Regions from separate parts of the Paenalkalicoccus suaedae genome, predicted to be linked through region 1. Evidence: predicted binding sites of a transcription regulator. Region 1 holds the regulator's gene; each other region holds the start of a gene.

Region 1 (5,128 bases):
AAATACTAAAAACGGAAGCGGAACAAGCGTAAGTAACAACCAAATATACTTGATATAAATTCCTCCTTTGATTGCAAACGTCGAATGAAACTCTTCCATTGTCACTCACGTAGATAATATTATCCAATTATTACAGAAAACAAACAATTGTCAAATCATCTAAGTAGGAGAGTGAGTGGCATGAACAAACTGTTAATAGGAAATGTCTTTGTCCTAACGGGCATGCTTCTTTTAGTGATCGCATCCAATATATCTGATTCAACACTTTGGCTCATCACAATGAGTGCTAGTGTCTTCTCGAACATACTAGGGACTATCTTTTTGTCCTTGTTCTTAAAAAAGACACTTGCTGATAAAAAAGCTGTTTCAAATTCTCGATAAGTTAGATTATTCACTAGCATTTTTACTAAACCCTTAAAAGAAGCACCAAGCCGGCAAACTCGGAAGACACCTGAAGACAATCCATAGGAATAGGCTGGCACTTAAGACCCCACAGGAAGGCGTTTAGGGTAAGGCGACAGCCGCGCCCTGCCGACGAGGAGGCATAAGGTCAGACCCTATGCCGAGGGTGTCTGTAGAGCTGATGGCTCTTCCTTCCTTCTACACAAAACAAACAGAATGAACCGTCTGGCACTTAAGCTCTTATAACAGCTCGAAGAGCTGTATTCATTCGACAAACAAAAGAAAAAGCCAGCCCAGAAGGACTGACTACTGTAACGCTTCCCATTCTTCGAACGCCTCATCCATCTCTGCTTTCGCAGCCTCCAGTTGCTCGTTCACCTCACGAGCCTTCTCATGGTCTGCAAATACCTCCGGATCAACAAGCTTCGCTTCTAGTTCTTCGATCACCGTTTCCTTCTGCTCAATCGCATTTTCTAGCTCTTCAATGCGACGCTTTCGCTGACGTTCGTTCTTTTGCTTCGCCTTGTTTTCCTGATAGTCGGATTTAGAAGAAGGAGTAGCCTGCACGTCTGAAACCGCCGGCTTATTTTCCTCCTCGGCAAGACGCTTTAGCTCAGCCTGCTCGAGCTTCTTTTGCACGTAGTAATCGTAGTCGCCGAGATAGCTTGTGACGCCAGTTGGCGAGAGCTCGGCTACACGCGTCGCCATACGATTGACGAAATATCGGTCGTGCGAGACGAAAATAATCGTGCCTGGATAGCTAATCAAGGCTTCCTCGAGCACCTCTTTACTATCGAGATCCAAGTGGTTCGTCGGCTCATCGAGAATGAGGACATTAGCCTTTTGCATCATCAGTTTTGAGAGTGCAAGACGCGCCTTCTCGCCACCGCTTAAATCTTGGACATTTTTTAGCACATCGTCGCCACTAAATAAGAAATTCCCAAGTACCGTACGAATATCCTTCTCCGGCGTTTGTGGATAATCGTCCCACAGCTCCTGTAAGACGGTCTTTGACGAATGGAGCTCCGTTTGTTCCTGATCGTAGTAGCCAATTTCCACGTTACTACCGTAATGAATCGATCCTGCGAGCGGCTTTAACTTCTTTACGATCGCCTTTAACAGCGTCGATTTCCCAATCCCGTTCGGACCAATGAGCGCTAAACTCTCGCCGCGCGATAGATCGAGCGAAAGGTTCGTCACAAGCGCCTCATCCGTGTACCCGAGTGAGAGGCTATCAATCTTCATGACATCATTACCCGTCTGCTTCGTAATCCCAAACGAGAACTGCGCAGACTTATCGTCCGACCGCGGCCGATCCATGCGCTCCATACGATCAAGCTGCTTACGACGACTCTTCGCACGGTTACTCGTCGACGCACGCGCCAAGTTACGTTGCACAAAATCCTCGAGCTTCTTAATCTCACCCTGCTGCTTCTCAAACAGCTTCCACTCCTGCTCCTCAAGCTTCGCGGCCTCATCTAAATACGATGAATAGTTCCCGACGAATCGGCGCGTCTGGCGGAACGACAGCTCGTACACGACCCCTACAACCTTATCTAAAAAGTATCTATCGTGAGAAACAATCAAAACAGCTCCGTCATAAGCGGACAAATAGCCTTCTAGCCACGTCAACGTGTCGATGTCCAAATGGTTTGTTGGCTCGTCTAAAATGAGCAGGTCCGGCTTAGAGAGCAGAAGCTTTCCTAAAGCAAGGCGCGTTTTTTGCCCTCCACTAAGAGACTCAACCGGTGTATCATAATCAAACGAAGTAAAGTGAAGTCCTGATAAAATACTGCGAATGTCAGCTTCATATTGAAACCCTCCACGAGCCTGGAAGTCGAGCTGAAGCTGGTCATATTCCTTTAAAATCTTTTCATAGTCCTCTTGCATCGGATCGCTCATTCGCTCCTCTAACTTGCGAAGCGTCTTCTCCATGTTTCTCACCTCGGTAAAGACGGTGAGCATCTCATCCCAGATCGAGCGGGAGGTCTCGAGGCCGCTGTCCTGAGCGAGATAGCCGATCGTGGTCTCCTTTGGAATCATGAGCGTGCCACTATCATAGTTCATCTCACCGGCGATCACCTTTAAGAGGGTGGACTTGCCGGCGCCGTTGCGACCAACAAGTGCCACGCGCTCGCGACTTTTAATTTCCAATTTCACATTTGATAAAATTTGCTCGGATCCAAAGAATTTGGATAGCTGAGCGCACTGTAATAAAATCATAGCTAGGTCATCCTCACGTTATAGTCTACGTTAAGCGTACAGGAAGTGTTGTGCCTCTGGCAACTATTCAATGACCAAGATCTCTGCACAGGGACACAAAATAGTGTAGAATAGAACGTGACTGCGGAAATATCGCAAAAAACTGGATTGTGAAGGTTATTACATATATACTGCTAGATAGGATGCTTACTTTAGTAAGCTATTTGTCACTTAAAAGATTGGAAGCGTTATCAACCTAGCAGGCTAATGTTTTACTTATATAATGTTAAAAGCTTTATTACAGGGGGCATACAAGATGGATATGGATCAAGCGAAAATTCCACAGGCAACGGCAAAGCGACTGCCGTTATACTATCGATTTCTTGAAGGACTCCAGACGTCAGGCAAAACGAGAGTGTCGTCGTCTGAATTAAGTGAAGCGGTGAAGGTCGATTCGGCCACCATTCGCCGCGACTTCTCGTACTTTGGCGCATTAGGGAAGAAGGGCTACGGCTACAACGTCAATTACCTCCTCTCCTTTTTCCGCAAAACACTCGATCAAGACGAGCTTACAAAAGTAGCACTCGTCGGCGTCGGTAACCTAGGCACAGCCTTTTTAAAGTACAACTTCAGTAAGAGCAATAACACACGCATTGAGATGGCCTTTGATGTGGACGAAAATACAGTCGGCACGGTCATTGGCGATGTACCTGTACATCATTTTGATGATTTAAAGCGTCATATTGAAGGGAACTTAGACGTTGCAATCTTAACGGTCCCATCAAGTGCAGCGCAGGGGATTGCGGAGAAGCTAGTGGAAGCTGGCATCAAGGGTATTCTGAATTTCACTCCAGCGAGACTGTCTGTACCGGACGATGTTCGTGTGCATCATATTGATCTGTCGGTAGAGTTGCAGTCACTTGTTTATTTCTTAAAGCACTATCCGTTGTCGTCGAATTAAGGGAGGGTCCGAGCCTATGTGGTTCGGGCTTTTTTGTTTGGGGTTAAGGGAAAGAGCAAGATCAAGGTCAAGGTCAAGTGCTGTCACCTTCGGTGCCCCTGCGCGGCGGGCGCAACTACCGGTGGTGGCTTGCTCAACTATTTCGCCCGTCCAGGGGACGTGCGAAAGGATTTTCGCCGCGCGTAAGTGCTACCACTGGTAATACGCGCCCGCCGCTTCGGAGCACCTACGGCGACGGTAAATGGATTGATACGTTCACTTTCTCTTTCCCTTCACAGTCCATCAGTAAGGCACCATCAGTTGCTCAACTGCCACTTATAAAAGAGCGCACGAAGAAACAAGTGAAGCGAACGGTTTGTGTTGTGAAGAGAAGCGGTGACGAAGTGAAGGGAAAGCTGCTAGTTGTGATGTGAAACGTGGTAGAAATGACGAGCAAGTAAGAAGTGAAGCGAACGGTTTGCGTTGTGAAGAGAAGCGGTAATGAAATGAAGAGAAAATTGCCAGTTGTGATGCGAACCGTGGTAGAAGTGACGAGAAAGCAAAATGGAAACACAAACTATCATGAACATCTCTAAGTAATCTGGCATTCCCCAATAGAAGCTCAAGAGGCGGCAGACTCGGAGGACATTCGGAGACAATTAGCAGGAATTGGCTAGGGATGAGACCCCACAGAGATGCGTTTAGGAGGAGACGACAGTCGACTCCTGCAGCACGAGGAGGCTCAGACCTAGACCCTGCTAATGTCGTAGAGTGTCCGCAGAGCTGACGACTCAAACCTGATACTCTACCAAAACCGAAAGTAACAGATTGGCACTTCGGCATCTAAATAAGGTCTAGCTCCAAGAGCTAGACGCCCTAAACAAGTTGGCACTTATTCACTTAGCTCGAAGAGCTAAAAGCACTAAATTAGTTAGCAGTTATTCATCTAGCAAGTAAACCAAACACCTCGTAAGCAACTTTCACCCCAACATGGTATGATAGAGGAATATTACTGATTCGGAACTCGAAAGAAACCTTCAATCTAAACACACTTATATAAGCACTAACCAAACCATCACCACCGCGAACCAACTTCAAAAAAGGAGAACACCATGGCTAAAATCCCACAGAAATGGCTCGTTGTCATTTCCGTTCTACTCGGAACATTCACCATCATATTAAATAACAGTATGCTAAATCCCGCCGTGCCACAGCTAATGCGCGTCTTTGACTCCGATGCCGTTGCAACGGGCTGGGTCATTACGATCTTTATGGTCACAATGGGGATGACGATGCCGCTAACCGGCTACCTCGGAGATAAAATCGGTAAAAAGCAACTCTTTTTGATCGGACTTACGATCTTTACCATCGGATCCGTACTAGGCTCTCTATCTTGGAATCTACCATCTCTCATTACATTCCGAGGCCTGCAGGGAATCGGAGGTGGCGTGATGATGCCACTGTCACTCGCGCTTATTTTCGAAGTGTTCCCTAAAAACGAACGCGGACTCGCGACAGGGGTATGGGGAATTGCCGCAATGATGGCGCCAACGATTGGACCTCCTATAGTAGTAGTAAGACATA
Region 2 (5,128 bases), 550 kb from region 1:
AGCATAGGCCAGATGAGCATTCCTAGATAAATATGAAAGGAAATGAGCTGACCGATTGTGAGCTGATTTTGGAAAACGAGAACGGCCCCGTAGCCTAGACCAACTGAATAGCTAATTCCAACAAGTATTTTAATCGTTGGTTCAAATAGCGCATCAATCCGAGCTACCTGCACGTTTTTCTGATATACATCCTCCGTTAAGTTGTGAAAGCGTTCCTGATCCTCTTTTTCACGCACGAACGCTCGTATAACACGAGCACCTGACACGGATTCAAGTACTTGATCATTCAACGTACCAAAAGCATTTTGTGCGACGGTAAACCGTTTATGAATGACTTTTCCGTACTTTCCGATAATAAAGGCCATGATTGGAAACGGTAAAAACGCCGCTAACGTTAACTGCCAGCTCACAAAGAACGTCATCATAAACAAAATGATTAGTAAAAAGGCTGTTGCATCAATCAACGTTAAAATCCCAAAGCCTGCTGTCTGAGAGATGGCTTTAAGGTCATTTGTCGCCTTTGCCATGAGATCTCCCGTTTTATTTTTTTCAAAAAAGGTAGAGGTCATTTTAAATAAGTGCGACATGTACTTCGTTCGAAGTGATCGCTCAATATATATAGCTCCTCCAAATAATAATCTCATCCATACAAATGTGATGGCATACGTTGACGTCATGATAAAAACAAACACGCCAATATACATAAATAACTGCTCTCTCGTTAACGAACCTGTTGTGACATCATCAATGACAACGCCTATCAAAAGTGGTGGGATCACCTCTAAAACACTTGCGATCATGAGTAAGCTAATCGCTATTAGGTAACGCTTCTTTTGCTCTTTAAAAAACCACCAGAGCTTCTTAATTACTGAAAACATAGTTTCACCCTATTCTATTTTTAGTCTGCTAGTCTGGGCCTGTCACATCCACCTTGAGTTCTCTCTTCATTGATAATACGTTCATCTTCATTCCTCCATCATTTTTTTTGAGCAACACAACAAAAAAGACGCGTGGAGGAATCCACGCGCCTAAAAATTTCCATTCATAGACAAAATAAAAAGCACGTGGATCTCCACGTACTAAGTCTCATTCATTTAAAAGATAAACAAAGCTACGGGAGGGGGCGTTACGTATGAAGTTACGAATTTACTCATATGCTTTTTCATGCTTCATACACCTCCATCGGAATGTTCATCCGTTATTATTGCTTGCTCTTAAAGTAGGATATCATTTCCATCTAACACCGTCAACTAGTACTTTGAGATTATTTAAAATAATCTCAATTTTTTGCCCCATTGCACCCACTCTTCATTCTTTACGATATTTAATTTTTTCCGTATGTTTCGACGATGGTTTTCCACTGTTTTTGGAGAGATCGCTAAAAAAGTTGCACTGTCGCGAACAGAGTATCCTTCAAGCTTCATGCGAAAAATTTCCTCTTCACGTCTTGTAAGCTCATGGATGACATCGTTAGGGGTTTGTACGTTTGCTTGTTCCAAACGTCCACCCTTAAGTAATCGTTGCATAATTGGCATGAGTTCATCTAATGACATTCTTTCAAATAATACGCCATTCACTCGCGGCAGTTCTTTATAGGTTTGCTGATAAATAATAATGGTTATAGCATCTATGTTAACGAGTGTTTCTATGGATGTTGCTCCTGGTAAATCAACATGTAAAATGACGACATCGAATTCGTATTTACGCGAGGATTTAAGGAATGCTTCTTTTGTATTTACAGTAACCATGTATTCAATATCGCGAATATCTTTTATAAGCTGAATAAGTCCGTAACGGAGTAGCTCATGGTCCATTCCAATAAGGATGCGCATACTACCACTTCCCTTCTTAAATCAAGTATAATAGAGAGTGTAAGAAAGGTAAATTTGTCAGGTTTGTGAAATGTGTCACATATGTTCATTTTTTGCTCATAGATTCACATTATATAGGGGTTTACACCTATAAACGTTCTTGTTAAAATGCTTTATTATTGCGTTAATACGAATTATTGATTTACTCACATGAGGGGGACACCACGATGTTTTTCGAATATGATCCGGTCCTCTATAGCAGAATTTTGACGTATGCTACGCTTGGTTTCCACGTTATTTTTGCAACAATTGGAGTAGGTATACCTCTAATGATTGCAATTGCTGAGTGGATGGGTATTAAGCGGAATGATCCGCATTATACGCTACTCGCAAGACGCTGGGCACGCGGCTTCGTTATCACCGTTGCAATTGGTGTTGTAACTGGTACTGCTATGGGACTACAACTTAGTCTATTATGGCCAAACTTTATGCAAACAGCAGGTCACACAATTGGACTTCCAATGTTTATGGAAGCATTCGCATTCTTCTTTGAAGCGATCTTCTTAGGAATTTATCTATATACTTGGGACAGATTTAAGTCACAAATGAAGCACTTCTTATTAGTTATCCCAGTAGTAATTGGTGCTACAGCAAGTGCCTTCTTTATCACGACGGTCAATGCGTTTATGAACATGCCTCAAGGGTTTGAAATGATTGATGGCGTTATTTCAAGCGTTAATCCGCTTGAAGCGATGTTTAATCCCGCCACGCCTACAAAAGTATCACACGTTATCATTACATGTTACTTAACAGCAGCCTTTGTATTAGGTGCGATTGCTGCCGTTCGTATCTTAAAAGGTAACAAATCAGCTTATCATAAAAAAGCTCTGCACTTAACAATGGTTACTGGTGCTGTCTTCGCAATTGGTACTGCACTTGTTGGTGACTTATCTGGTAAGTACTTGCATGAGTATCAGCCAGAAAAGCTCGCTGCTGCAGAATGGCACTTTGAAACAGAAACACATGCACCACTTATACTCGGTGGTTTCTTAGATTCAGATAATGAGGTTCGATTTGCTCTAGAAATTCCGTATGCATTAAGCATTTTAGCTGGAGGTACTCCAGGCACAGAGGTAACTGGGTTAAATGATTTTGATCCGAATGATCTACCTCCACTATGGGTACATTACTTCTTTGATAGCATGGTGTTTATCGGAATGTTCTTAGCATTCACATCTATTCTGTTTGTGTTTATGAACTGGAAGAAAGGCTGGAACCCATTTAATAGACCACTTATGATGATGGTCGTTGCAGGTGGACCACTTTCTATCTTGGCTATTCAATCAGGCTGGATCTTCGCAGAAGTTGGTAGACAGCCATGGATTTTAAACGGATTTATGCGAACATCTGAAGGGGCTACGACTTCTCAACACGTAGATATTATGCTTTATCTATTCTTAACTCTTTATGCGGTGTTAGGTATTACATGTATTGTTGTTCTTCGCAAAATGTTTAACCGTAATCCGGTCGAAAGAGAAATGGAGAAGCGAGGAATTGACAATCAGGAAATCGAATAAGATGTGGGCTTTTGCCCACATCCCTTTATCTTGCCTATCACTTAGCAGAAAGGAGTTATTCTTGTGACTTATGAAATAGTCGGAATCACCGTCCTCTGGACATTCTTATACGGATATTTAATCGTTGCCTCCATTGACTTTGGAGCAGGATTCTTTAGCTACTACTCAAAACGTACGAAAAAAAATCACGTGATTCATCACATTATACAGCGCTACTTATCTCCTGTGTGGGAGGTCACAAACGTATTCCTTGTTTTCTTCTTTATTGGAATCGTTGGATTCTTCCCAGAGACAGCGTACTATTACGGAACAGCTCTTTTAATTCCAGGTAGTGTTGCCATTATCCTGTTAGCGATTCGAGGATCTTATTATGCTTTTGCAACGTACGGATCAAAAGAGAGCAACTTTTTCTCCTTCTTATATGGGGCTACAGGGCTTTTAATCCCTGCCTCACTTACAACGGTGTTAACGATCTCTGAGGGAGGATACATTTCTCAGGAAAGTGGAAATGTAGAACTTCTATATGGAGAGTTATTCTCAAGCCCTTACTCTTGGGGTGTAGTTATCTTAGCAATCGTAAGTGTCCTGTTTATTTCCGCTTCCTTCTTAACCTATTACGCATCACGCGCGAAGGATGAAAAAGCATTAGAATTACTTAGACGCTACGCGCTTACGTGGGCAGCACCCTCTATCATTATGGGTATGATCGTCTTTTATTTACTAGGCGAACAAAATCCTACCCACTTTGCTAGTATGCTTGACCTATGGTGGATGTTTGCTATTTCCTTTGTTGCCTTTGCGGTTGCGACATTCTTCATTTGGAAAAGACGAAATTACGGTACAGCATTTATTCTAGTGTGTGTGCAATTCTTCGCTGCATTCTTTGCATATGGAGCATCTCACCTACCGTATCTGCTTTATCCGTATTTAACTATTTACGATGGCTTCACAAACGAGACGATGGCAATTGCGTTAATTGCAGCATTCATTGCCGGACTTTTACTTCTCCTACCTTCCCTATATCTGCTCATGCGATTATTCCTATTCGACGCAGATTATGTAGAGGGTAGAAAATAAGGAAATGGAGGGATTACGATGACTTGGTTTTTAATTATGATCGCCCCGCCCCTCATTGTCATATTTAGTATCATATTTGTTTTCTTTTGGGCTGCAAAGTGGCCAACACCACGATTTCTAAAAGATGCAGATAACAATAAATAACAGTAGAAGAAGCTAGAGCTATATACAATTGGTTCAGTTATGGAGTACAAATCATAAAAATTTTTTAATAGAACCCTAATTGATTTATAGTAGACATTGGAATTGGTACGATAAGTATCAAATAAACTAGTACAATAAAGGAGCTTGGTTAAACCAAGCTCCTTTGTCATGCATTGTAATGACATCTTATTCGACTAAAGCACTCTGTTATTTTCAGAAGTATTTTACTCTCGTTTAAACTTAAAAATAAGATAATATAAAATAGAGATAATCTTAAACATTAAATAAAACGAAAAAAAGATAACGAATAAGACAATTCCATAGAAAAATACAGATGTATGCCATAGATTTTCGAACCTCACTCTATAACTCATTCCACCTAGATGTGGCGGGTAAACAGAATAAGTCGCTATTTGCATATAAAACATAAAAATTAATAACAGAAATATAATAATAGACAGTATCCAAAATCTTCTTTTAGACATCATTATTAACCTCCTTTGTATGAGCGTGCCCCCG
Region 3 (5,128 bases), 150 kb from region 1:
AAAACGTACATGATGTGACTATTAAAACCTCTGATGCAAAAGCTTTAGCAGAAAAATCCTTACATCTAGCCGAGCAAACAACAGAGAGTGCCTCGCATGGCCAACGTTCCATCAAAGAAGCACGCGAGGAGTTATGCACTGTTATTCAGAGCATGAATAAGATGAACGACTCCATGCAACAACTCTCTGAGCGATCAGATAGCATTGGACAATTCGTAGCATCTATCACGTCAATTGCAGATCAAACAAATTTACTTGCCCTTAATGCATCGATAGAAGCAGCCCGCGCAGGAGAACACGGCAAAGGCTTCTCCGTTGTAGCAAATGAGGTGAGAAAACTTGCTGAAGAATCCAATTATGCAGCAAAGCAAATTACTAGTTTGATAGATGAGATGCAGCACGATACTAAGTCCACCTCACTCGCAATGGATTCTCGCGTAAAAGAAGTTACACAGCAGCTTACTTTAATTGAGACTGGGGAAAAAGTGTTAACACAAGTCGTGACCGATGCAAAACGGAATGAACAGGCTTCTAACGAGACAGTGTTGCTTCTAAATCAATTAGAATCACTTTCAAATGAAGCCAGAGCATCTATTCAAGAAATTTCTGCAATTATTGAACAATCTGCCGCTGCTACCGAAGAAGTGTCAGCTTCAGCACAACAACAGGCCGCCTCAGCAAGTACGGTTAAACATCATGCTTCTGACATCGAGGAGATGGCTAAACAACTTTCCGCGAGTATACACGTTTTTAAAGTGTAAGCTTACATAGTAAAAACAGAGGCCGTGATACGGCCCCTGTTTTTACTTAAATGTGTATAAATTCTTTGGCTTGTCATGACACACTTTTAACTCATAAGGCTTTACTTGTTGCGTCTTTTCTAAACGATCTCTTATTTCAGCCACATGCCTTAAATAAGGCTTATACAAACCCTCCTTAACAGCATCTGGGAAATCAAGTTCTTCTAACGTCCATATATCTGCAGAGTTTTTATCACAAAAGCGGACGCTACCATAGTGATAACAAATGACTTCAACCCCATCCATTTTTACAGTCCCATCGCCATCCATCCATGTAGGAAATAACTCTGTATTCATGACAATATTCCATGGGGCTGCGTTTACACCTTTATGCTCAATCAATTTTATATTCGAGAACGTGTTCGGAATTGTTGTAAGATACTTTTGATCTCCCCACTTACGATGATCACTAAAGTCGTTATAGCACCATTCTTCACAGCGTGCCTTCCACCAGGCGAGCATTGTTCTACTATTTGATTCATTCTTAAATCCAAGCATACCTGCTTGATAAATACCGTATTTATTTTCTACATCACGCGTGCTACGTTGGCGACACATAAAGATAGAATATGTCGACCACTCTTCAAAGACTATTTTAGGATGCTTATGGAAGTAGAGGTCGGCATCACAATAGACTATATGGTCAACTTCACCAAATTTATCCAAAATGTACGTACACAAAGCTGGTTTCATCGACCAGCAGCGCTCCTGCATTGTTTGATCAGGTAAAAGCTTTGCTCCGACCTCGGTATCGTGAATGAGCGTAATATGATCCCCCGCAAGCTTTTTCCACGCTGCATGTGATTCTTCGTCCATCGCACAAACGAATAATTGAAAGCTTGTCGTGTGTTTTTTTATCGACTCATATAGAGCTACGGAGCGACTCAAGTATTCTTTACTAACTATAGTAGCAAAGCAGTAAAAGCTATGGTGTTGATCAATGCTTCGTCTAAAAGGCGTAAACTTATAGTAAGTTTTCGCTTCTGTAACAGCGCCCTGACTATAGTAGTCCTGAGCGTTGACCCCCTTTTTTTCTATCAGGGAAATAACGTCTTGAATTTGAAAGAAGTAAGGCGTGTAGATCGTACTTTTGATCACAGCAGGAATGTCAATTTTATTTAGCATCCAAAGATCAAACTCTCTCTCGTTATAAATCGACATACAGGCAAAATGAAAGGATACAAGACGATCATTTTTTATATAAACGTCTTGCCCGCTTTCTTTAATAGGATAATGATTATTATAGACGCAGTTCCATGGTGCAGCATTAATACCTAAGTGAGAGGAGATTCGAATGTTCGAAAACCTCGTCGGAAATTCATCTAAATATTTTTGGTCACCAAACTTCCCGTCCTGTGGTTCCTTTTGACAAAAAGCAATACATTCCTTCCTCCACCATCGTAAGGCCTTTTTACCTTCCTCATCGTCTTTAAAACCAATAAGTCCCGCTTGATACTTTCCGTACTTTGCTTCTACCCAATCTAAATCTCGTTGTGGAGTTAAATATACAGATGCGTTATTCCATTCACTAAAAATTTGCTCAGCATCACTAAAGAACGCCATATCGCCATCGCAGTAAAGAATTTCGTCCACATCAAAGCTTTCTAAGATATACAGCATTAGAGGTGCTTTAAGCGTCCAGCAGAACTCACTAATACTTCTCGACTTACGAGTAGCTAGAAGCTCTTCATCCTTCAAATCGTCCACCATAAAATAAATCGCATTTTTAAGAGCAATTTTTTTCAGTGCTTGATACGCCTTATCATCAATACAGCAAATCCAAACCGTCATGGTCGGCGAGTGCTTCATCAACGATTCATAAAACGACACTATTTTTAAAAGATAGTCTGCACTTGCAATAATACAAATATGGCGACTCTCTTTCCTCACTTCCATTGCTTCCCCCACCTCGTTTTTTTTCCATGCTTGATAGATCCTTGATAGATAGCTCTGGGCCAATACTCTCCCTCCTTTTAAATCCCCGACCTTCCATACTTCTATATGAGCTTCACAGATAATGTGAACCCCTAGACAAACGTTGATACACGAACGATCGACACGAATACGCTATTCCATAAACAGAAAAGGAGGATTCACATGAAGGTTGTTATACTTGCCGGAGGTTTTGGTACACGCTTTGCAGAAGCAACTAGCAGGATACCAAAGCCTATGATTGAAATTGGTGGTAAACCAATTTTATGGCACATTATGAAGCACTATTCTTCTTACGGATTTAACGAATTTATCATTTGTTTAGGCTACAAGGCACATGTTATTAAGGAATACTTTCTACAATATGCCTATTCAACACCTAGTATTACCGTGAATATGACCGAAGCTCATCCTACTATCACTGTCTTAGACAAACGTGTTGAGCCATGGAAAATTACACTTCTTGATACAGGAGATCAAGCAATGACTGGAGGAAGACTGAAGAAAGCGGTTGACTATGTGGAGGAAGATACCTTTCTTGCAACATATGGCGATGGATTAAGTAACGTCAATATTCCTCAGCTACTTTCTTATCATCAGTCCCATGGAAAGCTTGCCACACTCACTGCTGTTCAGCCTGAAGGTCGTTTTGGCTCATTAGCTATTTCACCAGATAATACTATTACGTCGTTTGAAGAAAAGCCGTTAGGCGATCATCACTGGATTAACGGAGGGTTTTTCGTCTTAAATAAACACATATTTGATGCTGTCCAAGACGAACAAACTATTTTTGAATCAGACATACTCCCTGAACTTGCTAAAAATCATGAATTAATGTCTTTTAAACACACAGGCTTTTGGAAGCCAATGGACATGCTTAAGGATCAACAGGCTCTTGAAGCGATTTGGAATAAAGGACATGCACCATGGAAGACGTGGGGCTAAATGATTAGCACTGAATTTTGGAAGGGTAAACGTGTTTTCTTAACTGGTCATACGGGCTTTAAAGGGGCTTGGATGATGTCTTGGCTCGAGCAATTAGGCGCACACGTAACTGGCTATAGTTTAGAGGCCGAAACGCCGTCTCTTTATCAGCTTTTAGCAACTTCGTTTAAGGGTGACTCCATTATTGGAGATATAAGAGACACAAAAAAACTGACTGATGCACTAACTGCCGCTAAGCCAGATATCGTGATTCATATGGCAGCTCAGGCGTTTGTCGGTGAGTCCTACGATGAACCACTTCGCACGTTTGACGTCAATGTTATCGGTACCGCAAGTGTATTTGATGCAACACTTCACGCTTTAGCAAACGGAGCACCTATACGTGCAGTCGTGAATATTACGACTGATAAATGCTACGAGAATAAGCAGTGGGTTTTTGACTATCGAGAGAATGATCGACTAGGAGGCAAGGATCCCTATTCTGCCAGTAAAGCATGTGCAGAGCTACTCACGACCTCTTATAGAAACTCGTTTTTTACTAACACACAGGCTGGACTAGCCTCTGTGAGAGCGGGTAATGTGATCGGTGGGGGGGATTTTGCGGATAGCAGACTCATTCCACAGCTTTTGCATGCATACGATCAAAAGAGGGAGCTCACGCTTCGTAACCCTAGTGCCATTCGCCCGTGGCAGCATGTGCTAGACCCCCTTCACGGCTATTTGATGCTTGCACAAAAACTGTATCAGCATCCTGATCAGTTTGCCGAAGGATTTAACTTTGGTCCCGAACGAGTGGATTGTGTTCCGGTGAATGAATTAGTGGATAAGCTTTCTCACGCACTCGGTCAACCCGTGCCAACGCGTAGTGTAGCTGCTTCCTATCACGAAGAACAACTATTGACACTAAACTGTACAAAAGCAAAAACCGTTCTAGGCTGGCAGCCTGTTTGGGGAATTAATCAAACGGTAGCTAAAATTGCAGAATGGCATCAAAATACAACGCTCTCTACTAGTGATATCGTGCATAAGCAGATCCACTCCTTCATGCAGGACGCATCGCGATGAGTACGAGTATCTTTGTAACAGGTGCCACTGGTTTTGTAGGTAGACATCTCTTTCATATGTTAGAGGAGCTATCCTATGACGTTCACATCGGGGTAAGAACAGCCTCACCATATTTCCCACCTGAAAAGACGCATTACATCACAACTTCTTACCAATCAATCGCAACCGCCATTGAAGCCGCTAAGCCAGAGGTGATTTTGCACCTCGCCTCCTTTGCGCAACTAGGTCTCAAGGCAAATGAGATAAAAGGAATGATCGAGAGTAATATCACACTAACTGGTCACTTGGCCGAGGCAGCTGTAACTCATGGAGTGAGAGGTTTTATTAATACGAGCTCCTATGCTCAATTCGGAGGGACGACGAGCTATAGGCCTAACAGTTTTTAC
Region 4 (5,128 bases), 260 kb from region 1:
TGCAGCTATGCGCGGTGAGCATTTAAAGGACGATAACGTCATTTATGCACAAGCAAATCGCATTAAAATTAAGGCGAAGAGCGAATTAATGCTTAACCTTGATGGAGAAAATGGAGGTGCACTTGACCAGGAGTTTGTCTGTCTTCACAATCATATTGATATGATCGTACCAGATAAAAAGCTAAATCTGTTTCAAGAACTATATTAGGAATGAGTAGAAGCCTCGACAGATGTAGGGGCTTTTTGTTTTGGATGTGCTACGCACGGCAAACCAAAAAAGCACCTCCCCTCTCTTTTCATATTCAGAGAGGGTGGAGGTGCTTGTTGTGACTGACTAACGAGATGCGGTCACTTTTTAATCAACATGCCTGCTTGTTCGGACATGGCGGTGGACAGTGCTTCAATGGTTGCTGCATCGTAGGATTCCTCTGGTCCGTAAACAACGTTAAAGATCGTTTTGTACGAGTAGCCTGTCTTGCATGCAAGCCTTAGCATAGAGCTTTCCTTCCCGTTAATGACGGACCGTAGCTGCTCGACCGTACGGATATGATCAGTCAACATCGCTCACTCCTTTACTAAAATAAATAGATTGCTCCCCCATTATAAGGGAGCTCCTACTATTATATGCAATTCGTGTTAGCTAATCTTTCATACAAACTTTCGCCTTTTTTTGGAAAAATGAATCCTATTGGATCACTCAGTCGTAGCTATATGTATAAGGGAGGCGAGGCAACGTGGAGAAACCAGTATTACAAGTAAAAGAACTGACAAAACGAGTTTCAGGAATGAAAAAAATTGTGGATGACGTTTCTTTTGAAGTGAACAAGGGAGAAATCGTTGGCCTACTCGGACCGAACGGTGCCGGTAAGACAACGATTATCCGTATGATTGGTGGATTAATTAATAAAACGAATGGTTCGGTCATTATAAATGGACAGGATGCAGACCGCGATCCAGAGGCGTGTCGCGAAGAGATCGGAGCGATCGTCGAAAATCCATCCTTTTATGATTTTATGAGCGGCTACAAAAATCTGCAGCAGTATGCGAGACTCTCGCGTGAGACGATCACGAAGGAGCGTATAGATGAAGTGGTGGCGCTCGTAAAATTGGAAAATGCAATCAAGGATAAGGTAAGAAAGTACAGTCTCGGAATGAAGCAACGACTAGGTGTGGCACAGGCCATTTTACATAAGCCATCTCTATTAATATTAGATGAACCGACGAATGGTCTTGATCCTAAAGGTATTCGTGAGCTTCGTGATTATCTTCGAGAAATGGCAAACGAAGGGACGGCTGTCCTTGTCTCGTCTCACCTGCTGTCAGAGATGCAACTCATGTGTGACCGATTTATTGTCGTCGAGCACGGTAAGCTTATTGACTCCACTGTTTTGTCCGATCAATCGGTGGAGGAAGTGTCTACCCATGTTTCTATCCAGATCAGTCAGGAGCAGCAGAAGCTTGCGGTGGCGGCGATTGAGGAGCTTGAGGTTGCGGAGCTGGTGCGTGCAGAGAAGGCGATGCTGACGGTGAGTTTACCTTACGACAGCATTCCAAAGCTGAATGAGTTTTTAGTTGGTAAGGGTGTGCGGATTTTTGGGCTCCAGTCTCAGAAGGAGTCGCTTGAGGATCGCTTCCTTGCCTTGACGGCTGAAAAAACGGCAGGGGGGTCAGCACAATGAATTTAGTACAAAACGAATGGATTAAGCTTTGGGCAAAGAAGCAAACGTGGGTGTTTTTTATCTTGATTATTGTTGGAAGTATTGCCGTTGTCCCTGGGTATCAATTTGTCGTAGCGCAAATCGACTTAGGGATGGAGCTTTCGGCGTTTACGGTTTTAAATGATGTTGTGCTCGTCATAGCCTCTGTCATTACGCTGTTTAGTGTAGTCGTGGCAAGCTCGATTGTCTCCTCTGAGATGGATCAGGGAACGATGAAGCATTTACTCATTCGTCCATTCTCGAGGTGGAAGATCCTTGCTTCTAAATTTGTAACGACGGTTGCGTTTGCTATCGTGTTACTTGTCTCGATGGTCGCGACGATATTCGTGACGAGCGCTTTGTTATATGGTGTAGGTGATGCTAGTGCTCCTGCAAATGATCTCTTTGGCATGGGTATGGGCGGTGGTCTTGCGGATGGTAGCACAATCGGCGAATCGATTCTTATGCAGCTTGGGCTGTACTCGTTAAATTTGCTTGTATTTATCATCTTTTCTTTCTCGATTTCGATTCTCTTTAAGAGTCAGACATTAGCGGTCGGAATCGGTATCTTTTTATTATTCGGTGCAAGTATGAGTCAAGCATTCTCGATGTTACTAGGCGATTACGCGTGGTATCGTTACATCGTATTCCCGCACATGAGTCTTCACAGCTATGTGTCGATGGATGAGATTGTACCAGGAGCTACGCTTGCTTTCTCCATTGCTATCCTCGGAGTGTATTCAGCCGTTATTTTTGCAGCGGCGTTTACGCTCTTCCAAAAGCGGGATCTCGTTTGATTATGTTTTACGCAGCCTTCGTCGATGCGAGGGCTGTTTTTTTGCGTGGAGGAAACGAAGGTGGGGTGCGGTTATCAGGATTGGTGGGGTGGTAATGGCGGTGTGGGGATGGTAATGAAAAAATGGTGAGAGGTTATGACATTTTGGCAGGAGGTTATGACAGAATGGAGGGCAGTTATGACAATGTGGCGATAGGTTATGACAAAATGGGGGACGGTTATGACAATGTGGCAAGAAGTTATGACAAATTGTAATAGTTTTATACTGTCTGGTTTTTACGGCTGGCAGTTGGGCAATTGAAGGTTGGTTTAACTGAATTTATAATAAGTAGCTGACTAAGTAACGGGATTAGCCTTTTTTAATAGAGTTAAACACGTGGAATAAGCTCAGTTATCCGGAAATGAGGAGCAGTTATCACAGAACCAAGCTCAGTTATCCGGAAACGTGGAGCAGTTATCACAGAACCAGGTTCAGTTATCCGGAAAAGAGGTCCAGTTATCACAGAACCAAGCTCAGTTATCCGGAAATGAGGAGCAGTTATCACAGAACCAAGTTCAGTTATCCGGAAATGAGGAGCAGTTATCACAGAACCAGGTTCAGTTATCCGGAAATGAGGAGCAGTTATCACAGAACCAGGTTCAGTTATCTGGAAAAGAGGTCCAGTTATCACAGAACCAAGCTCAGTTATCCGGAAATGAGGAGCAGTTATCACAAAATCAGGTTCAGTTATCCGGAAACGTGGAGCAGTTATCACAGAACCAAGCTCAGTTATCCGGAAATGAGGAGCAGTTATCACAAAATCCACTTCAGTTATCACAAAACCGCCTACAGTAATCACAACGCCCCAAAATATTCCTCTCCACTAACGACCGTTCCCCCTCAAACACCTACCATTTAACCTAAGCAACCACCAATCAAAAACCATTTCTTATACGCATTTACCTATTTGCTCAATGTTTCACAAAATAGACACAGCTACTTTGTTCACTACTTCACAAACTATACTATACTAGAACTATAGAAGAGCTGGTCACGATTCCCAAGCACATGAACGGCTTTTCTACATAAAAACAATCTAAAAATAATAAGGAGGAATGGATCATGTTTATGAACATTTTACGCAACAACCGTATTGTCGCAGGGGTATTATTATTTATCCGATTGTATGTAGGGTGGGCGTGGCTCACAGCTGGTTTTGGAAAAGTAACGGGTGGATTTGATGCAAGTGGGTACTTGGCAGGAACGGTCGCAAACGAAGCGGTGATGACACAGTATCCGACGTATCACGCATTTATTGAGAGCATCGCGTTACCGAACGCTGGTATATTCAGCTTCATGGTTGCTTGGGGAGAGTTACTAGTAGGGCTTGGCTTGATTTTAGGGATATTCACAACGGCAGCTGCATTCTTTGGAATTACGATGAACTTCGCATTCCTGTTTGCAGGAACAATAAGCACGAATCCACTGTTAGTGCTACTCACCATTTTCATCCTAGCGGCGGGTGCGAACGCAGGGCGATTCGGCGGGGACCGCTATATCATCCCTTACCTACGCGTGCATGTGCTTGGGCGCGACTGGATTCAAAAGAGATTTCACACAAATACAGCACACTAATTAGACAGAAACAACGTAAAAAACTTAAACCACATAAAAAAGGATTCCGAACAGAGTCGGAATCCTTTTTACATGATTAAATGCCTGAACCAAGATTTTTCTTTGCATCGTATTCTTTTTTCGCATTACGTAAATAGTAAACGAAGGCTGCTCCGCGCATGATGCCTTCGAAGTTTTTCGCGTCTACGTAATCTGTACCAGCGTCAGCTTTGCTAGCGCGATTCGCTGTGTAGTGCGCTAATGAAGAAGTTAAACTATGAGCGGCTTGACCAGTATCATGAATGATCGTAAATAGTGGATTGAGCTTTGCGATTTTATCATTAACATCCACAAGTGTTTCGTTTGTGTTATACAAAATAACCGTTGTCTCACTTGTAATTTCGCCTAAGCTCTTATTTAATGTGCTCACGGTCTCGGCCGTGTTATCCAGCGTTTTTGCTAAGTTAACAAACACCGGGCGTAAAAAGATGACAGCTAAAAGTAGTGCGATTGCGATGACTAAAACTCCAATTCCTAACCAATCCATATGTATCACCTCGTCTAATTATTGTTGGTAACGGTTGACCTCATCCACAAGGCCTGCAATCCATTCTCCGATCATCGGGAGATTAACAACTTGCGCTATGATAAGTGCGAAAATCGCCAAAAACACAGCAGTCCCTAATGTTAGTCCTACACCTCGCGCCATACCAGCGATGAAGTTGGACTTAATGATCTGCTTCGTATCGGTAAAGTTGAAGGCCATGTCCTTCAATCGACCTTTTGTGGTGATCTCCTCTAGCTTGTCCAAAAGCTGCTCAAAACGTTCATTTTCATCGTGACGTTTTTCGTCGCCTCGCGTTTTTGAGGGAATTTTTCGTTTTTCCTGGTCCTTTGTTAGCGGCATTCACTTGCACTCCCTCCGTAATAACTGGTTTGCCATTCGTTTACCCTTCTATCTTTCATTGTAAACCAATCCCAACAACAATCAACTACTAAAATGCATCATTCGACCCACCACCTCTTTTTTCAGAAAATAGT

Evidence for each region. The regulator Rex, encoded in region 1, represses fermentation and respiration genes when NADH is low (regulators of the CRP and FNR family bind a similar motif). The targets are predictions, from matches to a motif close to TTGTGAAATATTTCACAA.
Region 2: the regulator Rex is predicted to act here: its motif matches at 1,896-1,913, upstream of FLK61_RS06895 (cytochrome ubiquinol oxidase subunit I).
Region 3: the regulator Rex is predicted to act here: its motif matches at 2,818-2,835, upstream of FLK61_RS04945 (glycosyl transferase).
Region 4: the regulator Rex is predicted to act here: its motif matches at 3,475-3,492, upstream of FLK61_RS05430 (DoxX family membrane protein).

What each region holds. Positions count from the first base shown of each region.
Region 1 is NZ_CP041372.2:719,164-724,291, forward strand. It holds gene FLK61_RS04115 (hypothetical protein) at 1-99, opposite strand, end outside; gene FLK61_RS04120 (hypothetical protein) at 181-381, shown strand; gene FLK61_RS04125 (ABC-F family ATP-binding cassette domain-containing protein) at 709-2,625, opposite strand; gene FLK61_RS04130 (redox-sensing transcriptional repressor Rex) at 2,921-3,565, shown strand; partial or broken gene FLK61_RS04135 (MFS transporter) at 4,657-5,112, shown strand.
Region 2 is NZ_CP041372.2:1,270,595-1,275,722, reverse strand. It holds gene FLK61_RS06905 (ABC transporter ATP-binding protein) at 1-878, opposite strand, end outside; gene FLK61_RS06900 (response regulator transcription factor) at 1,269-1,832, opposite strand; gene FLK61_RS06895 (cytochrome ubiquinol oxidase subunit I) at 2,039-3,388, shown strand; gene FLK61_RS06890 (cytochrome d ubiquinol oxidase subunit II) at 3,452-4,465, shown strand; gene cydS (cytochrome bd oxidase small subunit CydS family protein) at 4,484-4,609, shown strand.
Region 3 is NZ_CP041372.2:865,062-870,189, reverse strand. It holds gene FLK61_RS04950 (methyl-accepting chemotaxis protein) at 1-761, shown strand, start outside; gene FLK61_RS04945 (glycosyl transferase) at 804-2,696, opposite strand; gene rfbF (glucose-1-phosphate cytidylyltransferase) at 2,898-3,677, shown strand; gene rfbG (CDP-glucose 4,6-dehydratase) at 3,678-4,742, shown strand; gene FLK61_RS04930 (NAD-dependent epimerase/dehydratase family protein) at 4,739-5,128, shown strand, end outside.
Region 4 is NZ_CP041372.2:978,279-983,406, forward strand. It holds gene FLK61_RS05405 (diacylglycerol kinase) at 1-208, shown strand, start outside; gene FLK61_RS05410 (hypothetical protein) at 349-561, opposite strand; gene FLK61_RS05415 (ABC transporter ATP-binding protein) at 735-1,679, shown strand; gene FLK61_RS05420 (ABC transporter permease) at 1,676-2,494, shown strand; gene FLK61_RS05425 (hypothetical protein) at 2,939-3,328, shown strand; gene FLK61_RS05430 (DoxX family membrane protein) at 3,596-4,108, shown strand; gene FLK61_RS05435 (DUF948 domain-containing protein) at 4,185-4,634, opposite strand; gene FLK61_RS05440 (DUF5665 domain-containing protein) at 4,653-4,994, opposite strand.